Zobellia nedashkovskayae: one gene and its partner. The main gene of each other region encodes a partner of the protein of the gene in region 2 in a complex. Links are inferred from orthologs where the notes say so. Each region holds a gene or a part of one and is shown on either strand. Other genes may lie near its edges.

Region 1 (11,328 bases), 320 kb from region 2 along the record:
GCAGGGTGCTGCCGATCAACTCGTTGAAGACATGATGCGAAAGTATAATAAGAAGAAAGCTATTGTGTTTAATACATTGCAAATGTACCGTTGGGACAGGTTAGATTACTTAAAAGATCTTCAACTACGTGCTAACCGAGACAATTTTAGGATTGGAATGAAAGTTGTTCGTGGCGCTTATATGGAGAAAGAAAACGATAGAGCCGAAGAAAATGGGTATAAATCACCTATTTGTGTTTCAAAACAAGAAACCGATGAGAATTTTGATAATGCCGTAGCTTATATAGTGAATCATTTAGATACCGTTTCAATATTTTCAGGAACGCATAATGAGGATAGTTCATATAAGTTAATGGCTCTTATGGAAGAAAAAGGCATATCGAATAATGATAACCGTGTTTGGTTCGGGCAATTGTATGGCATGAGTGACCATATTTCCTTTAATCTTGCGGATAAAGGTTATAATGTGGCTAAGTATTTGCCATTTGGTCCGGTACGGGATGTAATGCCTTATTTAATTCGTCGTGCAGAAGAAAATACCTCTGTAGCAGGACAGACAACCAGAGAGTTGTCTTTGTTGAAAAAGGAAAGACAGCGAAGAAAAATTTAATACAAATGGCGTCCAGAACAACAGTTTTGGGCGTTTTTTAATAAGTAATGGATTCTAAAAGAGCTTTTTCTCTACAGTTTTTAATTCTCAGAACAGCTTCTTTATCCTTTAAAGTACCTTCTATTATGTAAGTTTTACATGGGGTGGTTTTGGTTTCGCTATTTGAGAAATCTACCTCGCCATTTTTTAAGATGTTGATGATATCTAGGGTGTCAATCTTCTTTTCAGAAAATAGCCTACTTACGTCTTCAGAATAGGACATTTGTTTTGAGCGGATATCCTTAAGCGTCCTACAGTTTGGGAAATAGCAAAATGAAACACCCGTTTCATCTGATTTTTTCTTTAAAATAAACGTCAAAAAAACGATTCCGATAGAAAGTCCAATAAGATAAAAACCCAAACGTTTTAAAAAATCCATTATCTCTTAACTGAAATTAGTGTTCTGTATTTTCGGTTTTTATAGGTATTAGATATAGCCAAAGCAACCTGTTCAAAACGGAGGCAAAAATAGTAATAAACCACCTATTTATGGTAGGGAAGGTAAATTGATATTGAAATTAACCTTTAAAAAATAAGGAAATTGATGTCACTGTACTGTAAATCAAACCATTCACCTACAGATTTGTTGGTTAAAATACCATGATACATATAGAGTCCATTTCGTAAACCTTTATCAAAACGCAGTGAATTCTCTAGACCGCCATTTTCGCCCAATTCAAGTAAATAAGGGGTGAAAATATTACTGATAGAAAGCGTTGCCGTTTTTGGATAGCGAGAAGGGATGTTAGGAACACCGTAGTGTATTACACCAAATTTCTCAATGGTGGGTTTGTTGTGTGTAGTTACTGTGCTTGTTTCAAAACACCCGCCCATATCTATGCTCACATCAATAATAACGGCGCCTTTTTTCATGTGTTCTACCATGCTGCTGGTGACTACTACGGGTGACCGGTCTTTACCGCGGGTAGCACCAATGGCTACATCGCAACGTTTTAAAGATTTTAAAAGGTTTTTAGGCTGAATAGTAGAAGTATATACTGTTTGCCTAAGATTGGATTGAATACTACGTAATTTAGAAATTGAATTGTCAAAAATTTTGACATTTGCACCAAGCCCAATGGCGGAGCGAGCAGCGAATTCTCCTACCGTACCTGCTCCAATAATAACCACTTCAACAGGTGGAACACCGCTTATATTCCCGAACATGAGTCCGTTACCATCATTGGTAGCAGCCATGATTTCGGAAGCGATAAGAACGGAAGATATTCCTGCAATTTCACTTAGTGAGCGCACAGCCGGGTATTTACCATCTTCATCACGGATATACTCAAAAGCAATGGCGGTAATTCGTTTCTTGGCCATCTTTTCAAAATAGGCCTTACTCTGTGTTTTTATTTGTAAAGCTGAAATAATGGCCGTTTGCGGATTCATCATTTCAAGTTCTGAAAGTGTTGGCGGCTCTACTTTTAGAAGTAGCGGACAGGAAAACACTTTTTTTGTATCTCGGGTTATTTCTCCTCCCGCATTGGTGTATTCTAAATCTGTATAATGGGCACCTTCTCCGGCTCCGGATTCAATGAGTACACGATGACCGTTAGCAGTTATGGCATTTACCGCATCTGGGGTAAGGCAAACACGTTGTTCTTGATATTGGTTCTCTTTGGGGATGCCAATAAATAGTTCGCCCTTTTGACGAAGAATTTCCAAGGTTTCCTCTTGTGGAAGCAACTGGTGTTTGCTAAAAGGAGAAGATGGTTGGTTCATAGTTTTTACTTCTAATCGTACGATACGCGATTAATAGTAAAAATACGACATTTTGTTGAATTTTGGATGATATCATACTTTGCGATATCGTAAAATAAGTAAGGTAAATTAGAATTTAGGTCGAAGCCAGTTGCTACATCTAAGCTGAAATTGCTTAAAGGTATATTCTATATTATCTGTAGATAGCTTGGTGTCTATTTTATCTGATAAGGATTTGTATCCTGAAGAATTTCTGGAGGTTTCTTTAGCAATGAATTTATCTACTTTTTTATCAATAGCCTGTGATGCTTGCTTTTTCTTTAAAGCGGTCAATTCTGCCTCCATGGCTTCTAAATCTATTCCGTGCACGTATTTATCCACAAGTTTGAGTCTTATGAAGTAAACAACGGGTATAACTACCATGCAGACACCTAATAAATATAATATTTCATTTTCATCAATTTTTTTAATATCCTCACTGAGAACACTATAAAGTTGAAAACTGTACATGGCTATTGGAATTAATAAGGCATGATACCACCATTGTTTACAGGTCGTAAACCATATAGTCAAAAGTGCTAGAGGTACAAATTTCCCAATATAAAAATAAAATGCAGTAGATACATCTTTATAGCCGTTATTGGTAAATTCAATCCAAAAAACAGTCCAATTTTCATCTGATTTTAAAGGGATGTATTTGTAAAAATAAAATATCAAAGGAGTTATCGCTAAAAAAATAGCTATCAAACCTTCTATAATTAATTTTTTCCGTATTTGATTTTTATCAACCATAATCAGTACCATAACTCTAAAGATGAGATTATATTGCGTAAAAAAAGCACCTTATTAAAGTGCTTTTCAAATAAAAATAAGATTCTTAATTAATGTCTACCGCCATCAATTTCGGCAGTTTTCTTATCGATAGAATTAGTTTCATATAAGCTATCATCTTCAGATGTATTGCTTGAATCACAAGAAACGGCTAATAAAGTTGCACATGCTAAAAGACCAAATACTAAATTTTTCATTTTGAGGGGTTTTAAATTAAAAATCAATTAGTTATTTCAGCGAAAGTAGGAAAAAAAAGCTTCAAATGTACGTCTTTAAACGTTAAAACAGAACAACTTAGCCGAGAAACCTTACACTTTAACTAATTTAACAAGTTTTGGACAATAACCTATACTTCAAACAATGTTTTTACCTCTTAGTGAAAAGTGTTTTAAGAAATTTTAATTTGGCGGGTTTGCATATCTACTACTTCAATGAAAACATTAGTGCTGTTCTCTGGTAGAAAAGATTTTATTTTTTCTGGCCATTCTATAAAAATCCATACATCCTGATTTAAATAGTCTTCAAAACCCATGTCCAATGCTTCCATTTCATCATTTATGCGGTAGAAATCAAAATGGTAAGCTAATAGTTGCCCTTCTTTACTTTCGTATTCGTTTACAATACCAAAAGTGGGGCTGTTTCCTGCATTTGCAACGCCAAGGTGTTTTACTATAGCTTTAATCAATGTGGTTTTGCCGGCACCCATTGGTGCGTGAAATAGGAGTACCTTGCTTTTGGCATTTTCAATTACCTTTTTGGCAATTTCACTAATTTCATTTTCGGTGTATATAATATCCATAATTAGAGCAATACTATTTTGGTGATAGAACTATGAATGGTATAATCATCTCTTCCAAAGAAACCCCGCCGTGCTGGTAGGTGTTCCGGTAATAGTTAACGTAGTGATTGTAGTTGTTGGGATAAGCAAAGAATAGGTCGTTTTTTGCAAATATAAAGGAACTACTCATGTTTATACGGGGCAAATGAATCTGGGCAGGGTCTTTGGCTGCCAAAACGTCTTTGTTTTCATAGGTAAGACTTCGTCCTGTTTTATAGCGCAGATTAAGGCTCGTATCTTTATCGCCAATTACCTTAGAGGGTTGTTTTACATTAATGGTTCCGTGGTCTGTGGTAATAATTAACTTCATCCCCATTTGTTGCGCTTGCTGAATAATTTCTAACAAGGGTGAGTTTTTGAACCAACTCTGCGTAAGAGACCTATAAGCTTTATCATTACTAGCCAATTCTTTAATGACTTCCATCTCTGTCTTTGAATGTGAAATCATATCCACAAAGTTGTACACGAGTACGGTTAGGTCGTTATCTTTTTGCGATTTAAAGTTCTGAAACAGATTTTTACCTTGTTTTAAAGAGCTTATTTTATGATATTCCCATTTTAGGTTTAGGCCTAATCTTTTTATTTGTTCGCCTAGAAAATCGGCTTCATGAAGGTTTTTGCCACCTTCATCCGTGTCGTTTTTCCACCATTTTGGATACTTTTTCTCCATGGCCATTGGAGTAAGGCCAGAAAAAATAGCGTTACGGGCATACTGCGTAGCGGTGGGTAAAATGCTGAAATAAGACTCTTCCTTGTTCTTTTTGTAAAAAGAACTTACGGTATCTTCAAAAGCATACCACTGGTCATAACGAAGGTTGTCAATAACCAAGAGTAGGGTAGGTCCGTCTTTTAGCTCAGGCTTTACGAGGTCCTTAAATAAGGTATGCGAAAGAACAGGGCCATCCCCGTCAAACCAGCTTTCGTAGTTTCTTTCCACAAATTTGCCAAAATGGGTATTTGCTTCGGCTTTTTGAGATTCTAGAATTTCGAACATGCTATTGTCTTCAATATCTTCTAGACGTAGCTCCCAATATATTAGCCTTTTGTAAAGGTCCACCCATTCTTCAACTGAATTCACCATAGATAAATCCATGGCTATCTTCCTGAACTCCTGCTGATAGTTGGATGTTGTTTTTTCTGAAACGAGACGCGAATGGTCAAGGTTCTTTTTTAAGGATAGAAGAATCTGGTTTGGGTTTACGGGCTTAATTAGGTAATCGGCAATTTTGGAGCCAATAGCTTCTTCCATTATAAATTCTTCCTCGCTCTTGGTAATCATTACAACAGGAATGGATGAATCTAATATTTTTATCTCAGCTAAAGTTTCCAATCCTGATATTCCGGGCATGTTCTCATCCAGAAAAATAATGTCAACTCTGGATTTCTGCAACTCTTCTAATGCTTCTTGTCCACTTTGACAGGTGATAACATCATAGCCTTTTCCTTGTAAAAATATAATATGTGGTTTGAGTAAATCAATTTCATCATCTACCCATAATATGGAAATCTTATTCATTTAATATACGTATTGCTTCTATTTTAAAACGGTGAAAAATAACCTTCAAAAAACCGAATGGTCATCAAAATATTCATTTACCGAGTCTATTACTTTGTCTTTTGCCTAACTTTACCACTGTGAACATTGCAAAGCAACCCTCATTTTGATAAACTCAAGAAAACTTAAAATTTTTAATGATCCAATTTACGGATTTATTACTATTCCGAACGGACTAATATTCGACCTGATTAATCATCCGTATTTTCAGCGTCTACGAAGAATATCTCAAATGGGCTTGTCCTATTTGGTATATCCAGGTGCTCATCATACGCGCTTTCATCACGCTCTAGGGTCTATGCATCTTATGCAGAACGCCTTGCAGTTGCTGGAATATAAAGGGGTGGAGGTCAGTGAAGAAGAGAAAGAAGGGCTATACGTTGCTATTCTTTTACATGATATTGGGCACGGACCTTTTTCACATGCTATGGAGCATAGTATTGTAGAGAGTACTGATCATGAGCATATTTCGTTGCAGTTTATGGAGGCTCTAAACGAAATCTTTAACGGAAGATTAACGCTGGCCATTTCAATTTTTAAAGGAGAATATGAAAAGCGATTTTTAAATCAGTTAGTATCTAGTCAGTTAGATATGGACCGGTTGGATTATTTAAAACGAGATAGCTTTTATACCGGTGTAGCCGAAGGAAACATCAATTCAGAACGATTAATTACCATGCTTAATGTTGTTGATGGTAATTTAGTGGTGGAGGAAAAGGGGATTTACTCTGTAGAAAAGTTTTTGATGGCCAGAAGGTTTATGTACTGGCAGGTATATTTACATAAAACCGGAATTGTTGCTGAACAACTGTTGATACGTATACTTAAGCGGGCCAAGGAGATTATGCAAGAAGGGCAAATTGTTGTTTGTAGCAATGCGCTTCGGTATTTTATGGAGCACCGAATTGAAAAGAAGAATTTCAATAAAGAAACGCTAAGTATCTTCTCTAAATTGGACGATGTAGATGTATTAGCGGCCATAAAATCATGGCAAGACCATACAGATTTTGTATTGTCAACGTTGTGTGAAATGCTTATAAACAGGCAGTTTTTAAAAGTAAAACTTAAGAACAGCCCAATTGACAAAGCTGTTTTGCAAAAACATATGGACAGGGTTAAAGTAAAACATAATCTGTCTGATCACGAAACGACTTATTTTGTTTTTGAAGGAAAGATAGAGAATAAGGCATATGACCGTCACCATCAGAACATCAATATATTAAGAAAGAATAAAAAGTTGATTGATGTAGCAAAAGCTTCCGATCAGTTAAATCTTAAAGCGCTGTCAAAAACGGTGACAAAATATTATATCTGTTATCCCAAAGATTCTGTTTAACTATTTTTCTTACTTTTGTGCTCATGGTATTTACAGCAGGTCAAATTGCAGGTATTTTAGAAGGTGAATTACTAGGAAATTCCGAGGTTACCGTTCATAAATTGGCCAAAATAGAAGAGGGCGAGGAAGGTACTCTGACTTTTTTGGCGAACCCTAAGTATACTTCTCATATTTATTCTACAAAAGCGTCTATTACGATAGTTAATAAAGATTTTGTTCCTGAGCATGAGCTTAAGACCATTCTTATTAAGGTAGAGGATGCTTACGAGGCTTTTGCAAAAATACTGGAATTTTATAATGAAGTAAAGAACAATAAGAAAGGTATTGAGGAGCCGGTATTCAAATCGGAAACGGCTACATATGGCACCGATTTTTATCTTGGGGCATTTTCTTACTTAGGTAATAATGTTACTATAGGAGATAATGTAAAAATTTATCCCAATGTTTATATTGGCGATAATGTATCCATAGCCAATAACGTAACGATTTTTGCGGGTGCTAAAATTTATTCCGAAACGGTTATCGGAAATAACTGCGTTATCAATAGCGGCGTAGTTATTGGTTCTGACGGATTTGGTTTTAGCCCGGATAAAAACGGTGAATATCAAAAAGTACCACAAACCGGTAATGTTATTTTAAAAGATAATGTAGACGTAGGTGCCGGTACTACTATAGATAGAGCTACTTTGGGTTCTACAATTTTACACAAAGGCGTAAAGCTAGATAATCACATTCAAATAGCGCATAATGTTGAAATTGGCGAGCATACTGTAATAGCGGCCCAAACGGGAATTGCAGGATCTACCAAGATAGGTAGACGGTGTATGATTGGTGGGCAAGTAGGTATAGTAGGACATATTAAGATTGGCGATAACGTAAAGATACAGGCACAATCCGGTATTGGCCGTAACATTAAAAGCAACGAAGTACTACAAGGATCCCCTGCATTAAACTATGGGGATTATAATAAGTCGTACGTTTACTTCAAGAACTTGCCAAAGATTTTGAATAGAATAGACGAATTGGAAAAAAAATACAGCGATCATTACAAGAATGAAACAGAGAACCATTAAGAAAGAGGTTATTTTAAAAGGCGTTGGCCTCCATACCGGTGCCGAGGTAACCATGAAATTTGTTCCCGCACCTGAAAATCACGGGTACGCGTTCAAGAGAGTAGACTTAGAAGGAGAACCGATTATTGAGGCTGATGCCAAATACGTGATCAATACTCAGAGAGGTACCAACTTGGAAAAAAGGGGGGTTAAGATACAGACTTCAGAGCATGTTTTGGCTGCTTTTGTTGGTCTTGAAATAGATAACGTCCTAGTTGAACTGGATGCTCCTGAACCTCCGATCATGGACGGCTCATCAAAATATTTTGTAGAGGCCTTAGAAACTGTTGGTGTTGTAGAACAGGATGCCGAACGTGAAGAATACATTGTAAAAGATGTTATTTCTTATAAGGATGAAGCAACAGGTAGTGAAATAACTGTTATTCCATCAGATACCTATCAGGTAACGACTATGGTAGATTTTGGAACCAAGGTTTTAGGAACCCAAAATGCTACATTAGAGCGGTTATCCGATTTTAAAGGTGAGATTTCCGAAGCACGTACATTTAGTTTTCTTCATGAACTTGAAATGCTCCTTGATAGTGGACTTATAAAAGGTGGTGATCTAAATAATGCCATTGTTTATGTGGATAAAGAGATTTCAGAAGAAACCATGCGAAAGCTAGAAAGCGCATTCGATAAGAAGAAGCTTTCGGTTAAGGCCAATGGTATTTTGGACAACCTTACTTTACATCAACCTAATGAAGCTGCAAGACATAAATTATTAGATGTTATTGGTGATGTAGCTTTGGCGGGTACTCGTATAAGAGGTAAAATAATTGCCAATAAGCCAGGTCACTTTGTAAATACGCAGTTTGCAAAGAAACTGTCTAATATTATAAAATTAGAGAAAAGGAATAAAATTCCACAATACGATTTAAATCAACCGCCTTTGATGGACATCCATCAAATTATGGAAGTACTTCCTCATAGGCCTCCGTTTTTGTTGATTGACCGTATTTTAGAATTATCCGATACACATGTAGTAGGGATGAAAAATGTGACAATGAATGAAAATTTCTTCATTGGTCATTTTCCCGGGGCTCCAGTTATGCCAGGTGTTTTGCAAGTTGAAGCCATGGCTCAAACAGGAGGTATCTTAGTTTTAAGTACTGTTCCTGATCCAGAAAATTATTTGACGTTTTTCATGAAAATGGATAATGTCAAGTTCAAGCAAAAAGTACTTCCAGGTGATACACTAACATTTCACTGTAGCCTTATTACGCCAATAAGAAGAGGTATTTGTCATATGCAAGCGTACGCTTATGCCAATAATAAGCTTGTATGTGAGGCAGAATTAATGGCGCAAATAGCTAAAAAGAAATAGAATGAATCAACCCCTTGCCTACATTCACCCAGGCGCAAAAATTGCTAAGAATGTTGTGGTAGAACCGTTTACTACAATTCACAACAACGTAACGATAGGTGATGGCACTTGGATCGGTTCTAATGTAACCATAATGGAAGGCGCTCGTATTGGAAAAAATTGTAATATTTTTCCAGGTGCCGTAATTTCCGCTCCGCCTCAAGATTTGAAATATAATAATGAAGACACCACGGTAATAATTGGTAATAACACTACCATTAGGGAGTGTGCTACTATTCACAAAGGTACTTCTGATAGGAATAAGACTGTAATTGGTAAAAATTGCCTGATTATGGCTTATTGTCATGTAGCGCATGACTGTATTGTTGGTGATAATTGTATTTTTTCAAACAATTCTACGCTTGCAGGACATGTTACTATTGGAGATAACGTAATTCTTGCCGGCTTGGTGGCTGTGCATCAATTTGTATCTATTGGCCAACATGCTTTTGTTACTGGTGGTTCTTTAGTTAGAAAAGATGTTCCTCCTTTTGTAAAAGCAGCTCGTGAGCCACTTTCGTACGTGGGTATTAATTCCGTAGGTTTACGTAGACGTGGTTTTGTATCAGAAAAGATTCGTGAGATTCAGAATATCTATCGTATTCTTTATCAAAAACATTACAATAATTCACAAGCAACACAAATTATAGAAGCTGAAATGGAAGCTACTCCTGAACGGGACGAGATTCTACAATTTATCAGGGATTCCCAACGCGGAATCATGAAAGGATATTTCAGTAATAATTAATCATAAATTTTTAGTCTGGAGGCTTTGCCGAAGTAGACATAGCGTCCATCATAAAAATCACTTACTAAATAGTATATAAGAAATGGCATCAACATCAGATATTAGAAAAGGACTTTGCATTCGCTACAATAATGATATTTTCAAAATTATTGAGTTTATGCACGTAAAACCGGGTAAAGGGCCAGCTTTTGTACGTACCAAATTAAAAAGTGTTTCTTCAGGAAAAGTATTGGATAATACATTTTCTGCAGGTCATAAAATCGAGGATGTGCGTGTTGAAACGCGTTCATACCAATTTTTGTATCCTGAAGGGGAGACCTTTCATTTTATGAATACAGATGATTATAATCAGATAACCCTTCAGGAAAGTTCATTGGATTCTCCGGGATTATTGAAAGAAGGAGAAATCGTTAAAATTCTTTTCAACACTGAAGATAGTATGCCATTGTCTGTGGAAATGCCTGCTAGTGTTGTTTTAGAAGTTACTTATACAGAGCCAGGTGTCAAAGGAAACACGGCAACCAATGCGACTAAGCCAGCGAAAGTTGAAACTGGAGCAGAGGTAAACGTTCCTTTATTTATTAATGAGGGTGATAAAATTAAAGTAGAGACAGAGAAAGGAACTTATATGGAGCGTGTTAAGGAATAGTCGTTTTTCTTAATTAGCTCACTAAAATATTTTCTCAAAAAATAATAACCGAATATACTGTTCCATTGAAATTTCCGAAGGCTCAATCTCTTAAGAATATTGCTACATTAATCGATTGCGAATATGTTGGCGCTGATGATTTTCAGGTTTTGGGCATGAACGAAATTCATGTGGTTCAGAACGGGGATATTGTTTTTGTAGATCATCCCAAGTATTATGACAAGGCGTTAGCTTCAAAGGCTACTATTGTTCTTATCAATAAAAAAGTTGATTGCCCAGAAGGGAAGGCGCTTTTAATTTCTGATGATCCTTTTCGTGATTTCAATAAACTTTCTGTTCACTTTAGACCCTTTGAAAGGGCAACCAATACTGTGGCCATTTCGGCGGAAATTGGAGAGGATACCATTATTCAGCCTAATGTTTTTATAGGTAACAATGTTAAAATCGGCAAGAACTGTTTGATACATGCAAATGTCTGTCTTTATGATAATTGCGTCATTGGTGATAATGTAATTATTCATTCAGGTTCAGTTTTAGGCG
Region 2 (11,457 bases):
AACATCATGCATGTAAGTGTTATTGAGTATATTATATTCTTTTTCATTTTTAAAATTTTAAGTTAACACCTAACGAATATATTGACGCTAAAGGGTAGTTATTATCTGAAACACCTATGGTAAGGTTATCAATAGAACCATCATCTTTAAACCTTGGCTGTAATTCAGGGTCAGCACCATCATAACCAGTAATGGTAAATAGGTTAGTACCTTGAACATAAAATCTAACACTATCCATTCCTAATAAGCCAGATACCTTGTCATTAAAGGTATAGCCAATCTGTAAGTTTTTCATACGCATGTATGAACCATCTTCTACAAAAAATGAATTCGCAGTACCTTCATTATTAGTAATACTTTGGCTCAGAGCCGGTAAAGTTGCATCAAGATTTGTTGGTGACCATGAATCCAAAACTCTTACACTTCTGTTTGCGTTGAAAAATGAAGGAAAGTCTGTGTAAACTTTGTCATTATTGAAAATATCATTGCCTTGAGATCCTTGGAAAAAAGCAGATACGTCAATACCTTTGTAAGAGGCGCTTAAGTTCATACCATAGGTGAAGTCAGGGTGAGGAGAACCAATAAATGTTCTATCCTCATCATTTATAGTACCATCGTTGTTCAAGTCACTATACTTAAATCTACCAACACCCTCTGCTGCAGTTGCAAAACCTTGATCAGCACTAGCGCTAACCTCAGCTTCAGAAGCAAATATTCCGTCAACAACTCTACCGTAAAAAGAAGAAATAGGTTGTCCTTCTTGCGTTCTTGTTACGGCACCAGTAGTTCTGTAACCATCATATCCTACTTGAAAAGAACTGATTAAATCAATAACCTCATTTTTATAACTTGAGAAGTTAAGATCAATACCATATTTAAAACCTGAGCTTAATTCATCTGCAAAACTAAGAGATGCATCAATACCCTTGTTTTCAATAGAACCAAGGTTCACATAAGGAGCATTTGCAGCAATTGAAGTGGTACTAAATGAACTATTATCTTGGCTAATTAAATCTTTGGTATTAATAATAAAATATTCAGCCTCAAGATTTAATTTGTTGTCAAAGAAACCAAGTTCGATACCAAAGTTTGTAGTTTCACTGGTTTCCCATTTTAAATCTGGATTACCTGCGGATTCTAGAATAGCTCCTTGAGATACACCTCCACTACCATTAAATCCATAATTTGCATATTGCTCACTTAAAATAGAGATATTATACGTAGGGTTATTTACAGGAAGAGTTTGGTTACCCAATTGTCCCCAAGAACCTTTAAACTTTAATCTACTTACCATGGCATCATCAGGCCAGAACGCTTCATTACTAACGACCCAACCAGCACTAAAAGAAGGGAAGATATCGCTTTGATTGTCTCCTAAGAATCTAGAAGATTTATCTTGACGAACGGTAGCTGTTAATAAATACTTACCTCCGTAACTGTAGTTTGCTGTTCCAAAAACAGAAAACAAAGATGAAGCATTATCATAAGCGTATGCTACGTTAGCGGCACCACCACCATTTTCTAATAAATAGTACTCAGGAGTTTCAAAAAAGAAATCAGTTCTTGAAATCTCTTTACCTTTATTTTTAACATTTAGTGCTTCAATACCTACTAAGGCATTAATACTGTGCTCTCCAAAAGATTTGTTATAACTTAAAGTGTTATTCCATACCCATTCGTAATTGTCATAATCTTGCTCAGTAAGTGTATTAGTAGAAATAGGTTCGGATGATTCTGGAATTAAAGCCCTAAAACGTCTATCATTGTAGGCTTTTATAGATCCACCAATAGAAGTTTTAAATTGTAAACCGTCTACAATATCAAGAGTGGCATAAATATCACCAAAAACCCTCAATGATTTTTCAAAATTGTCCGCTTGTCTGTTAGCTTCCGCAACTGGGTTGTTAGGATTTGAAAGACCAGTATCATTACTGTAGTTACCCGCATAAGCACCTGCATCATCGTAAACAGGAACTAATGGAGACATTCTTGTTGCGAAATTATTCCAAGACTGTCCGCCACTTTTTCTGTCAAAAGATATGTTGGCATGTTGTCCTATTTTAATTCGGTCTCCAATTTTGAATTCAGAATTCAATCTAGTAGAACCTCTTTTAAAACCAGTAGCAATTTGAATACCTTGACGATTTAAATAACTTGCTGAAAAAAGAAATTTAGACTTCTCATTACCGTTTTCAAGAGTTATTGAAGCATTTTGAGTAATGGCCGTTCTGTAAATCTCGTCTAGCCAATCTGTTCCACCATTAGGTGCTACTGTTGCGGAAATTCCATCCGGAGTCCTTTGTAAAGTAGCTGGTGTTACTGGGCTTGCTCCATTACCATATTGTGCGTGAGAAGGTATACCTCCATCATTTCTGATACTTTGCCAAATCATGTCTCCATGTTGTTCTGTATCCAGTAATTCTGGCAGATTTCTAGCTATAGAGAAACCAGTATAGGAATCAACTGAAACCTTTGCTGTATCCATATTGTAGCCACCGCTTCTAGTTGTGATAATTACAACACCGTTGGATGCCCTTGCTCCATAAATAGCCGCTGCACCATCTTTAAGCACGTTCATCTGCGAAATATCTGCAGGGTTTATAGAGTTTAAGATACTGGCATCATCTGTTTGTACCCCATCAATAATATAAAGTGGATCGTTACTGTTACCAGTACCATACCCTCTTATTCTTACTGTAGGAGACGAACCAGGTGAGCCATTGTTAGTAATAGTAACACCAGAAACTCTTCCTTGTAACGCTTCTGCCGCGTTTACGATAGGAGCTTTGGTTGCTTCTGATATATCTACACTACCTACGGAACCTGTAAGGTCTCCTCTGGTTTGTGTGGAATATCCTGTTACAACAACTTCTTCAAGTGCTGCTGCGTCTTCTTCTAAAGTAACATCAATGGTTTCTTGCCCATTAAATGTGATTTCTTGGTTTTTAAAACCTACATAGCTAAAAACTAAAATAGCACCTTCATCTGCATTGATGGTGTAATTACCATCAAAATCAGTTTGAGTACCAGTTGTAGTCCCTTTAAGGATAACGTTCGCTCCAGGTAACGGGAGACCTCCTGAGTCCAATACCGTTCCTGTAATTGTTGTTTGAAAAATGTCTTTGACCTCAATCTTAAGGGGTGAACTTGAATTTGCAAAAGCCGTTTGTGGCCCAGCGCAAATCATCATTGAAAAAAGCCCAATTCCGAGAGTAGAGATTTTACTCTTGGACCTTAACGATTTGTAATCGCGTCTTTGGTTCATAGTGTGAGTGTTGTTTGTTAGTTTATTAATTCTTCTAATTCCCGGTAAACTGTTAAGGAAATCAAAAAATAAAAGTAACAATAATATCATTATGGAAAAAAGAGTTAGTTATTTTTTTTAATATCATATTAATAGGTAGAAAGCTTCAATACTCTCTGAATTAGCGCATTTTCTCAACTTTAAGTTTTCATTAACGTTGATATTCTGATGGTTATCATTGTTTAGTGCTGTAACCATAATTACTTATGTAGTCTTTTTCAGGTTAAAATTTTTATGAAATTTAAAAATTTTTAATAAAGAAATCAAACAAAAATCACCGGTTAAGTGTCATTTATACCTTAAAACAACGCAAAACTATAACGTTTTCGACGAGGTTTTTTGTGAAAAAAAGGTAAATCTGCCCACCATCCTTAATTTTCATCTTCTTTCTAATGGTTGCTACGCTTTCTGAAAAGTTACGTGTAGTTACATTTGCATACTTAATCCCTGATTTTTTGAAAGTGGCTTTATTATACGGAAATATGCTTTCTATTTTAAACCTGCGGCCAGGAAAATCTATTAGAATGTCGGAAGTATATAAATGGGTATTTATGTGTAATTTTTTTAATTGGAGATTTTGGCCTGTAATTTTAAATGCACCTGATTTCAAAACGGCTGCATTAGGCTCATAGAGATAGGTGAGTGGTTCCGAAAACTCAGAAATGGCCTCTTTTTCGGATTGTAACTTAAAATCGAAGATTTGATCTTGTTCTGCGGTTTTGTTTATTGTTTTTATAGAGATGCTTCCTTGGTAATCTTTTTGTAACACCCAGAGCAATTCTTTTACATCATTATTTATGGCGACAATATGTATTTCTTTAATAAAATCCAACTCACTTATTCCGGCAGAAATATCTAAAAGTGGTGCTGTTTTTATCAGTATATTTTTTGATTTTGAAAATAACAAATCTAAATTTTGGACCACATTGGGTAGACAATCGGACAATAAAAAAACGCGTTTTTTCGTGTCATCCCTTCTTGATGGATCAATATAAATCCAGTCAAAAGTTTTTTTAGAATTTTTGATAAAATCCAATCCATTTTGTGCATGGGTCTTCACGTTGTCAATACCAAGAATTTTAAAATTATGAGCGGCAATTTCAGATAGATTCTGGTCTAATTCACAGTGGTGAATTTGGTCTATTTTCTGGCTAAAAAAGTAGCTGTCCACACCTAGTCCTCCGGTGACGTCCACAAGTGATTTTCCGCTTACTAATCCGGCCTTATATTTTGCCGAAGTTTCAGAAGAGGTTTGCTCAATATTTAGTTTGTTGGGGTAGTAAATATTTGCTGTGGCAAACCATGTAGGTAGTTTTTTTTCGCACTTTTTACGAGCCTCGAGTTGCTCGGCGAGTTCGCGATTGGAAATTTTATCAAAAATAGGTTTTTTTAGTAATACTGACATGATGTCAGTATTCAAATTTTTTAGTATAAAATCTTGTACACCAGTATGTAGTATATTTTTATTCAAACTAAAACTATAAACTTTTTGTAAGTGATTTAACTAGTTTATTTTCTGATAAAAACTCCTTTAAAATCACCTTCATTGCTGTATATCCGGGTACGGCAACCACCATTCCTACTACTCCAAAAAGTAAACCAGCAATGATTATAATTAGAAAAATTTCTAACGGATGAGACTTGACGCTGTTCGAAAAAATAAGAGGTTGAGAAAAGAAATTATCGATTAATTGACCTACCGCTAACCCTATCAAAACATACCCTGCTTTAGGCAGAATTACGGTGCTAAAATCCATTCCTAAATTACTGGTCATTGTGAGTATAACCATAATCACCGCACCAATGATCGGACCTATGTATGGAATGATGTTAAACAATGCGCATAAGAAGGCAATTACAATAGCATTTTCAATGCCAACAATGAACAGTGTTATGGTGTAAATTACAAATAGAATAAAGATTTGAAGTAGTAGTCCAACAAAATATCTGGAAAGTAAATTGTTGATTTTATCTATGGAATGTACAGTTTTTTTCTCGTTACCATTATTTACAAAAGCCAAGATTCCAGTTTGTAAAAGATTACTATCCTTTAAAAAGAAAAAAGAGATGAACAATACGGAGAACAAACCAATACTAGCTGTGCTGAGAACATCTAAAAAGGAATTAAGGAAGTTAGGTATAAACCCTATATTTAAACTATCTACTATGGTCTTTTCAAAATCGGTTTCCTCTATGATGTCATCAACTACATTAGGTGCAGTTCCTATAAAATTTACAATTTGCTCATGTAGCGAATCTAAGTTTAGTTTGAGTTGGTCAATATCTAGCAAAGAAAGATTTTTACCTTGTTCAGTTAATAATGGCACAAATAGCGCAATAATTCCGGCTAAAACACTAACCATTAGAACCATGGTAATTATAACCGCCAAGGTATTTGGAAGTTTTAATTTACGTCTTAGAAAAAAGACAATAGGTCTACCTATTAGGGCGGTTACCGCTGCTATTGCTAGATAGGCTATAACGGACTGAATCATCCATAGAAAATAAAGCAAGAGAGCCACACCAAGTATAATTCCTACTGAGCGTAATATTCCTTGACTAATCGTTTTTGCGTTCATTATTAACTTCGTTTTTGGCTTTAGGTTAGTTTTTAAAGGCATACACCATTATATTGGCGCCCATTTGCAGCGCCTTGGTTCTTATTTCTTTAGGGTCGTTGTGTACTGATGGGTCTTCCCAGCCATCGCCTAGGTCGCTTTCCGTAGTGAATAACAGAACAAGCCTATTTTCGTAAAAAAGCCCTAAGGCTTGAGGGCGTTTACCGTCATGTTCGTGAATTTTGGGTAAACCTTCTGGGAATTTGAAAACTTCTTTAAAAATAGGGTGGTCGTTACCTAGTTCTTCTAAAGTGCTATTTGGGAAAGCCTTTTCTAATGTTTTCTTTAAGTATGGGGCCATGCCGTAGTTATCATCAATATGTAAAAAACCACCAGAAAAGAGGTAAGTTCTTAAGTTTTCTGCTTCCTCGGCAGAAAAAACTACGTTGCCATGACCGGTCATATGTAGAAAAGGATATTGAAAAATAGTACTACTCCCTACTTCTACGGTTTGGGGCTTTTTATTTATTTCGGTACCTGCATTTTCGTTACAAAACGCAATGAGATTAGGCAAAGCAGTAGGGTTGGCGTACCAATCTCCACCGCCGTTATATTTTAAAATGGCTACTTCCTGCCCCTGTAGTTGTACTGTAACAAGGGTTAAAATTGCCAAGCAATACGTAAGTTGTTTCATCTTTGAGCGAACTAAATAATAATATCTCAAATGTATGAATTATGGTGGGGAAAAGAATTGCTCTTATTTGTATTGTTTTAATTGGTGGTATAACTATGGCTTTCAAAGTTGATTTTAAGTTGAAAAGAGAAAAATTATCTGAGCCTACGGAGAATAATGAGGCTATTGTGGTTTTAGAGCTTTTTACCTCGCAAGGTTGTTCTAGTTGTCCGCCGGCTGATGCATTGTTGCAGCAGATAAAAGAAGATTACCAAAGTTCAGTTTACGCCTTGTCTTATCATGTAGATTATTGGAATTATATTGGTTGGCAAGACCCATTTAGCAAGTCTGAGTATGCAGATAAACAGCGTAAGTATAACATCAAATTTAAAAATAGAAGTAATTATACACCTCAGGTAGTAGTAAATGGTAAAACTCATTTTGTAGGGTCTAGTTCTGCTAAAATGAATGCCGCGATAGCAAAATACGGGGCGATTGAGGCAGTGAATAAAATAGAATTGGGTAAAGTAAGAGTTAAAAAGGAATCTGTTTACTTCAATTATAAACTTCAAGGTGTTGCGGCCAACAAAAGTCTTAGAGCTATATTGGTTTTGGATGAGCGAACCACAAAGGTGAAGCGGGGTGAAAACAGAAATAGAATATTAAAAAATAGCAATATTGTGGTTGCGGAAAAGAGAATTGCAATAGAAGATTTGGAAGGGGAGGCTTTTATTAACATACCAAATGCGGTTGAAAAGGATGAAAAGCTGAATCTTATTATTTTGATGGAAACCCAAGGCTATGATATTACAGCGGCCACTAAAACAGAACTACTTAGGTAGCTTCTTACGGGACTATCCGTTATTGATCATATTCACGGTGGTACAAGCAACTATTGCAGCCGTTTCGGTACGTAGCCGGTACTCTCCCAGGGAAACGGGCAGAAAGCCTTTCTCGTAAGCGCTACTGATTTCATTTTGTGAAAAATCGCCTTCTGGGCCAATCAATATGGTAATGTCTTTGTCAGGTGCTACTCTTCTTTTTAAATCTACTTTCTCTTCTTCTTCACAATGTGCAATAAATAAGAGTCCGTTTTGTTCCTGTTCCATGAAATCCTTGAAGGAAATGGCGTCATTAAGCTTGGGTAAATAGGTGCGCAAACTCTGTTTCATGGCAGATTGAATGACCTTTTCCAATCGTTCCTTCTTAATGATTTTTCGTTCTGATCTATCGCAGTATATAGGGGTAATCTCGCTAACGCCTATTTCCGTGGCTTTTTCTAGGAACCATTCAAATCGGTCATTGTTTTTTGTGGGAGCAACCACAATATGTAACCAATGGGCTTTTGCGTGTCTTTTTTTGGTGGAAACAATCTGGGCCTTGCATCTCTTCTGGTCTGCCAATAAGATTTCTGATTCAAAAATATAGCCTTTTCCGTTTGTAATATGGAGTACATCACCTTCCTTTTTACGCAGCACTTTTACAATATGCCTGCTTTCTTCTTGGGAAAAGGTAAATTGGGAAACGCTCTTGTCTAATTCCGGATTGTAAAATAGTTGCATAGTGCAAAGGTATAAACAATTTTGAACGGTAGAAATTTACAAAAGAATAAGCTATTTAAATTTCAGAACAGATTTATTTAGAGGATAGAACGTAACGTGGTTTAGCGGAAATGTCTTGTTTTGAAAACTGGTTTTGTTGGTATTTGAGGTAGCCTACAATACCGATCATAGCCGCATTATCCGTGCAGTATTCAAATTTTGGAATAAAAGTTTTCCATCCTCTATTTTTTTCGGCCATTTTAAGTGCATTTCTGATACCTGAATTGGCACTTACGCCACCGCCAATAGCTATTTGTGTAATTCCGGTCTGTTCAACTGCTTTTTTAAGTTTATCCATCAAAATATTGATAATTGTTTTTTGGATGGATGCGCAGATATCTTTTAGATTTTCTTGAACAAAATCCGGGTTTCTTGCAGTTTCCCTTTGCACAAAGTATAAGATACTGGTTTTTAAGCCACTGAAGCTAAAATTTAGTCCATCAACCTTTGGTTTAGGGAAAAGAAAAGCTTTTGGGTTTCCTTCTTGAGCATATTTGTCTACTAATGGGCCACCAGGGTAGGGTAGTCCTAAAATCTTGGCGCTTTTATCGTATGCTTCACCTACAGCATCATCTAAGGTTTCGCCTAATATCTCCATGTCAAAATAGTCTTTGACCAATACAATTTGCGTGTGGCCACCGCTAATGGTCATTCCTAAAAATGGAAACTCCGGAGCACCATCTGGTTGCCCTTCAATAAAATGGGCCAAGATGTGTGCCTGCATATGATTAACCTCAATTAGAGGTATGTTAAGACCCAGTGAAAGGGACTTCGCAAACGAGGTTCCAACAAGAAGTGAACCCATCAATCCAGGACCGCGCGTAAAAGCTATGGCAGATACTAGTTTTTTGTCGATATTTGCTTTATCCAAAGCTTGGTGTACTACAGGAACAATGTTTTGTTGGTGAGCTCGTGAGGCAAGTTCAGGTACAACACCCCCATATTCCTCGTGAATTTTTTGAGTGGCCGTTACATTACTGAGCACTTTTTTATTGCTTAATACAGCAGCAGAAGTGTCGTCGCAAGAAGATTCTATAGCAAGAATATAAATAGTTTCGTTTTTCACCGAGTTTGGAATAAAAATTGACATCGCAAAGGTAAAACATAAAGACCTATCAAAAAACTTAGAAAAATACTGATTAGAACCATGATGGTACTCGTGCTGATCTGTATTTTAGGTACGGTCATCCTTTCGTTGCCATTCGTTCAGACAAGTTTTGCTAAGTACGCTACGGATACCATAAATAAAGATTTTGGTACGAATATTAACATAGATAAACTTCGTATTTCCTTAATTACTTGGGATACTAATCTTGAAGGTATTTATATTGAAGATTATCAAAAAGATACCATTTTTTACGTAAACAAGCTTACCACTTCTATTCTAAGTGTTCGGAATTTAAGTAAAGGCAAGCTGGAGTTTGGTGATATTAAGATTGATGAATTAGATTTTAAACTAAAAACCTATTTAGACAACAGGAATACTAATTTAGAGGTCTTCATAGACAAGTTCAATGATGGGCAACCCCGGAAGCCCGGTACAGATCCTTTCTTTTTCTCGTCTTCAGATGTTCAAATTTCCAATAGTAATTTCCGTCTGATCGATGAAAATTTTGAAAATGAACTTTTGCTGGATTTTGAAGAACTCAATATTGGCGCTACGGATTTTCAGATTTTGGGCCCGCAAGTATCGGCCAAGATAAACTCCATGGCTTTTAATAGTCAGCGAGGTATCAATGTAAAAGAAATGTCTACGGACTTTAAGTATACCAAGCAACAGATGCGTTTTGACTCGTTGCGCATCAAGACCGAAGGTTCTAGGCTAAAAGGAGATTTGGTTTTTGATTATGAACGAAAAGACTTTGCAGACTTTTTGAACAAAGTAAATTTAGAAGCAGAGTTTGTAGAGTCAGAGGTTGCTTTTGATGAAATTAACTTGCTTTATGACCAATTTGGTAAAGGAAAGACGGTTAATTTTTCTTCTAAAATAAGTGGTGTTTTAAATGATTTGAATGCCGATGAGCTTTTTCTGCAGTCGGATAACACGGGAATAAGAGGAGACTTCAATTTTAAAAACCTTTTTGTTCGTAAGCAACCGTTCGTTATGCATGCCGATATGAAAAACGTAACCTCTAGTTATTATGAGTTACGTGCGTTAATGCCTAATATTTTAGGTAAATCCCTACCTTCTTCATTTCAAAAATTAGGGCAATTTACTATACGTGGGAATACGGTTGTTACTGAAAACTCTATAGATGCGAAAGTAAACCTGAACACCGCAATTGGTAGTAGTTATGCAGATTTGGCGCTCTCCGATATCAATAATATAGATAATGCCAACTATAAAGGTTTTGTATCTCTAATTGACTTTGATCTTGGTGATTTTGCTGAAAATAAGAGGTTGGGTAAGACTACTTTAGATTTTAATGTAGAAGGAAAAGGATTTGTTCAGGAGACTTTGAATACGGAGGTTATAGGAGAGGTCTACTCCATAGAATTTAATAATTACGAGTATAACGACCTCAAGGTTTCGGGAATTTTAAAAGAACAATTGTTTGATGGTACGCTGTTAAGCAATGATGAAAATATCAAGTTTAGTTTTAAAGGACTTGCAGATTTTGGAGAGGACCGGAACGATTTTAATTTTATTGCTTCGGTAGACTATGCAGATTTAAACAAGTTAAATTTCATTAAAGACAGCATTTCTATTTTTAAAGGAAATGTAAATATGGATGTTACCGGAAACACATTAGATAATCTTGTGGGTGATATCAAGTTTACAAAGACCATCTTTGAGAATAAAAATGACACCTATTATTTCGAAGATTTTAAAGTGTCCTCTACCTTTGAGGATGATGGGGTTAGAGTTATAGATATCAACTCTCCGGACATTATTACTGGGTATATGAAAGGCCGGTTTAGGGTTGCGGAACTCGGAAGATTGGTTCAGAACTCTTTGGGTAGTATTTATACCAACTATAGACCTTTTAATATTTCAGGAGGTCAGACTCTTGCTTTCAATTTCAAGATTTATAATAAGATTGTAGACGTCTTTTTTCCTGAGGTAAAATTTGACCCAAATACTTTTATAAAAGGGAACATAGTAGCTGATGAGGGCGATTTTAAACTCAACTTCAAATCACCTAGTATAGTCGCTTTTGGAAATGAAGCGGATAATATTGATGTTAAAATAGATAATAAAAACCCATTATTCAATACGTATATTTCGGTTAGTGATCTTTCTACAAATTATTACGATGTAAAGGATTTTAACCTCATAAACACTACCCTAAAAGACACCTTGTTTTTTAGAACGGAATT

What was found.
Region 1: the proteins of tsaD (region 2) and tsaE are in contact, whole or in part, in a crystal structure (PDB 6N9A), measured with the Thermotoga maritima proteins. The link is inferred for Zobellia nedashkovskayae from one-to-one orthologs. Residues at the interface, in WP_004082750.1 of Thermotoga maritima: Cys10, Asp11, Arg49, His50, Leu82, Gly84, Gly135, Gly136, Glu154, Thr155, Leu156, Asp157, Asp158, Ser159, Glu162, Asp165, Lys166, Arg169, Leu170, Tyr175, Lys213, Thr214, Leu217, Tyr218, Gln221, Arg222, Asn324; in WP_004082108.1 of Thermotoga maritima: Leu37, Gly38, Lys46, Lys57, Val59, Lys60, Ser61, Thr63, Phe64, Thr65, Leu66, Met67, Val69, Pro71, Tyr82, Arg83, Leu84, Asp86, Asp88, Phe89, Asp93, Ile128, Asp130, Glu131, Arg134.

What each region holds. Positions count from the first base shown.
Region 1 is NZ_JADDXR010000002.1:3,679,640-3,690,967, forward strand. The notes cover bases 2,279-5,070. They hold tsaE (tRNA (adenosine(37)-N6)-threonylcarbamoyltransferase complex ATPase subunit type 1 TsaE), read right to left. Parts: upstream 3,984-5,070; coding sequence 3,573-3,983; downstream 2,279-3,572. Other genes in these bases: IWB64_RS14980 (alanine dehydrogenase), read right to left, coding at 2,279-2,374; IWB64_RS14985 (hypothetical protein), read right to left, coding at 2,483-3,157; IWB64_RS14990 (peptidase m28), read right to left, coding at 3,235-3,381; porX (T9SS response regulator signal transducer PorX), read right to left, coding at 3,997-5,070. Also shown: IWB64_RS14970 (proline dehydrogenase family protein), read left to right, coding at 1-610; IWB64_RS14975 (DUF4258 domain-containing protein), read right to left, coding at 648-1,028; more of IWB64_RS14980, read right to left, coding at 1,175-2,278; more of porX, read right to left, coding at 5,071-5,538; IWB64_RS15005 (HD domain-containing protein), read left to right, coding at 5,684-6,913; lpxD (UDP-3-O-(3-hydroxymyristoyl)glucosamine N-acyltransferase), read left to right, coding at 6,937-7,986; IWB64_RS15015 (bifunctional UDP-3-O-[3-hydroxymyristoyl] N-acetylglucosamine deacetylase/3-hydroxyacyl-ACP dehydratase), read left to right, coding at 7,967-9,352; lpxA (acyl-ACP--UDP-N-acetylglucosamine O-acyltransferase), read left to right, coding at 9,354-10,139; efp (elongation factor P), read left to right, coding at 10,222-10,788; IWB64_RS15030 (UDP-3-O-(3-hydroxymyristoyl)glucosamine N-acyltransferase), read left to right, coding at 10,854-11,328. UniProt on the Escherichia coli protein: Required for the formation of a threonylcarbamoyl group on adenosine at position 37 (t(6)A37) in tRNAs that read codons beginning with adenine.
Region 2 is NZ_JADDXR010000002.1:3,353,233-3,364,689, forward strand. What follows is about bases 7,187-10,107. They hold tsaD (tRNA (adenosine(37)-N6)-threonylcarbamoyltransferase complex transferase subunit TsaD), read right to left. Parts: upstream 9,203-10,107; coding sequence 8,171-9,202; downstream 7,187-8,170. Other genes in these bases: IWB64_RS13815 (DUF1223 domain-containing protein), read left to right, coding at 7,187-7,377; IWB64_RS13820 (16S rRNA (uracil(1498)-N(3))-methyltransferase), read right to left, coding at 7,390-8,097; IWB64_RS13830 (translocation/assembly module TamB domain-containing protein), read left to right, coding at 9,284-10,107. In the rest of the region: IWB64_RS13790 (RagB/SusD family nutrient uptake outer membrane protein), read right to left, coding at 1-47; IWB64_RS13795 (SusC/RagA family TonB-linked outer membrane protein), read right to left, coding at 50-3,265; IWB64_RS13800 (THUMP-like domain-containing protein), read right to left, coding at 3,597-4,709; IWB64_RS13805 (AI-2E family transporter), read right to left, coding at 4,783-5,883; IWB64_RS13810 (DUF4159 domain-containing protein), read right to left, coding at 5,909-6,556; more of IWB64_RS13815, read left to right, coding at 6,652-7,186; more of IWB64_RS13830, read left to right, coding at 10,108-11,457.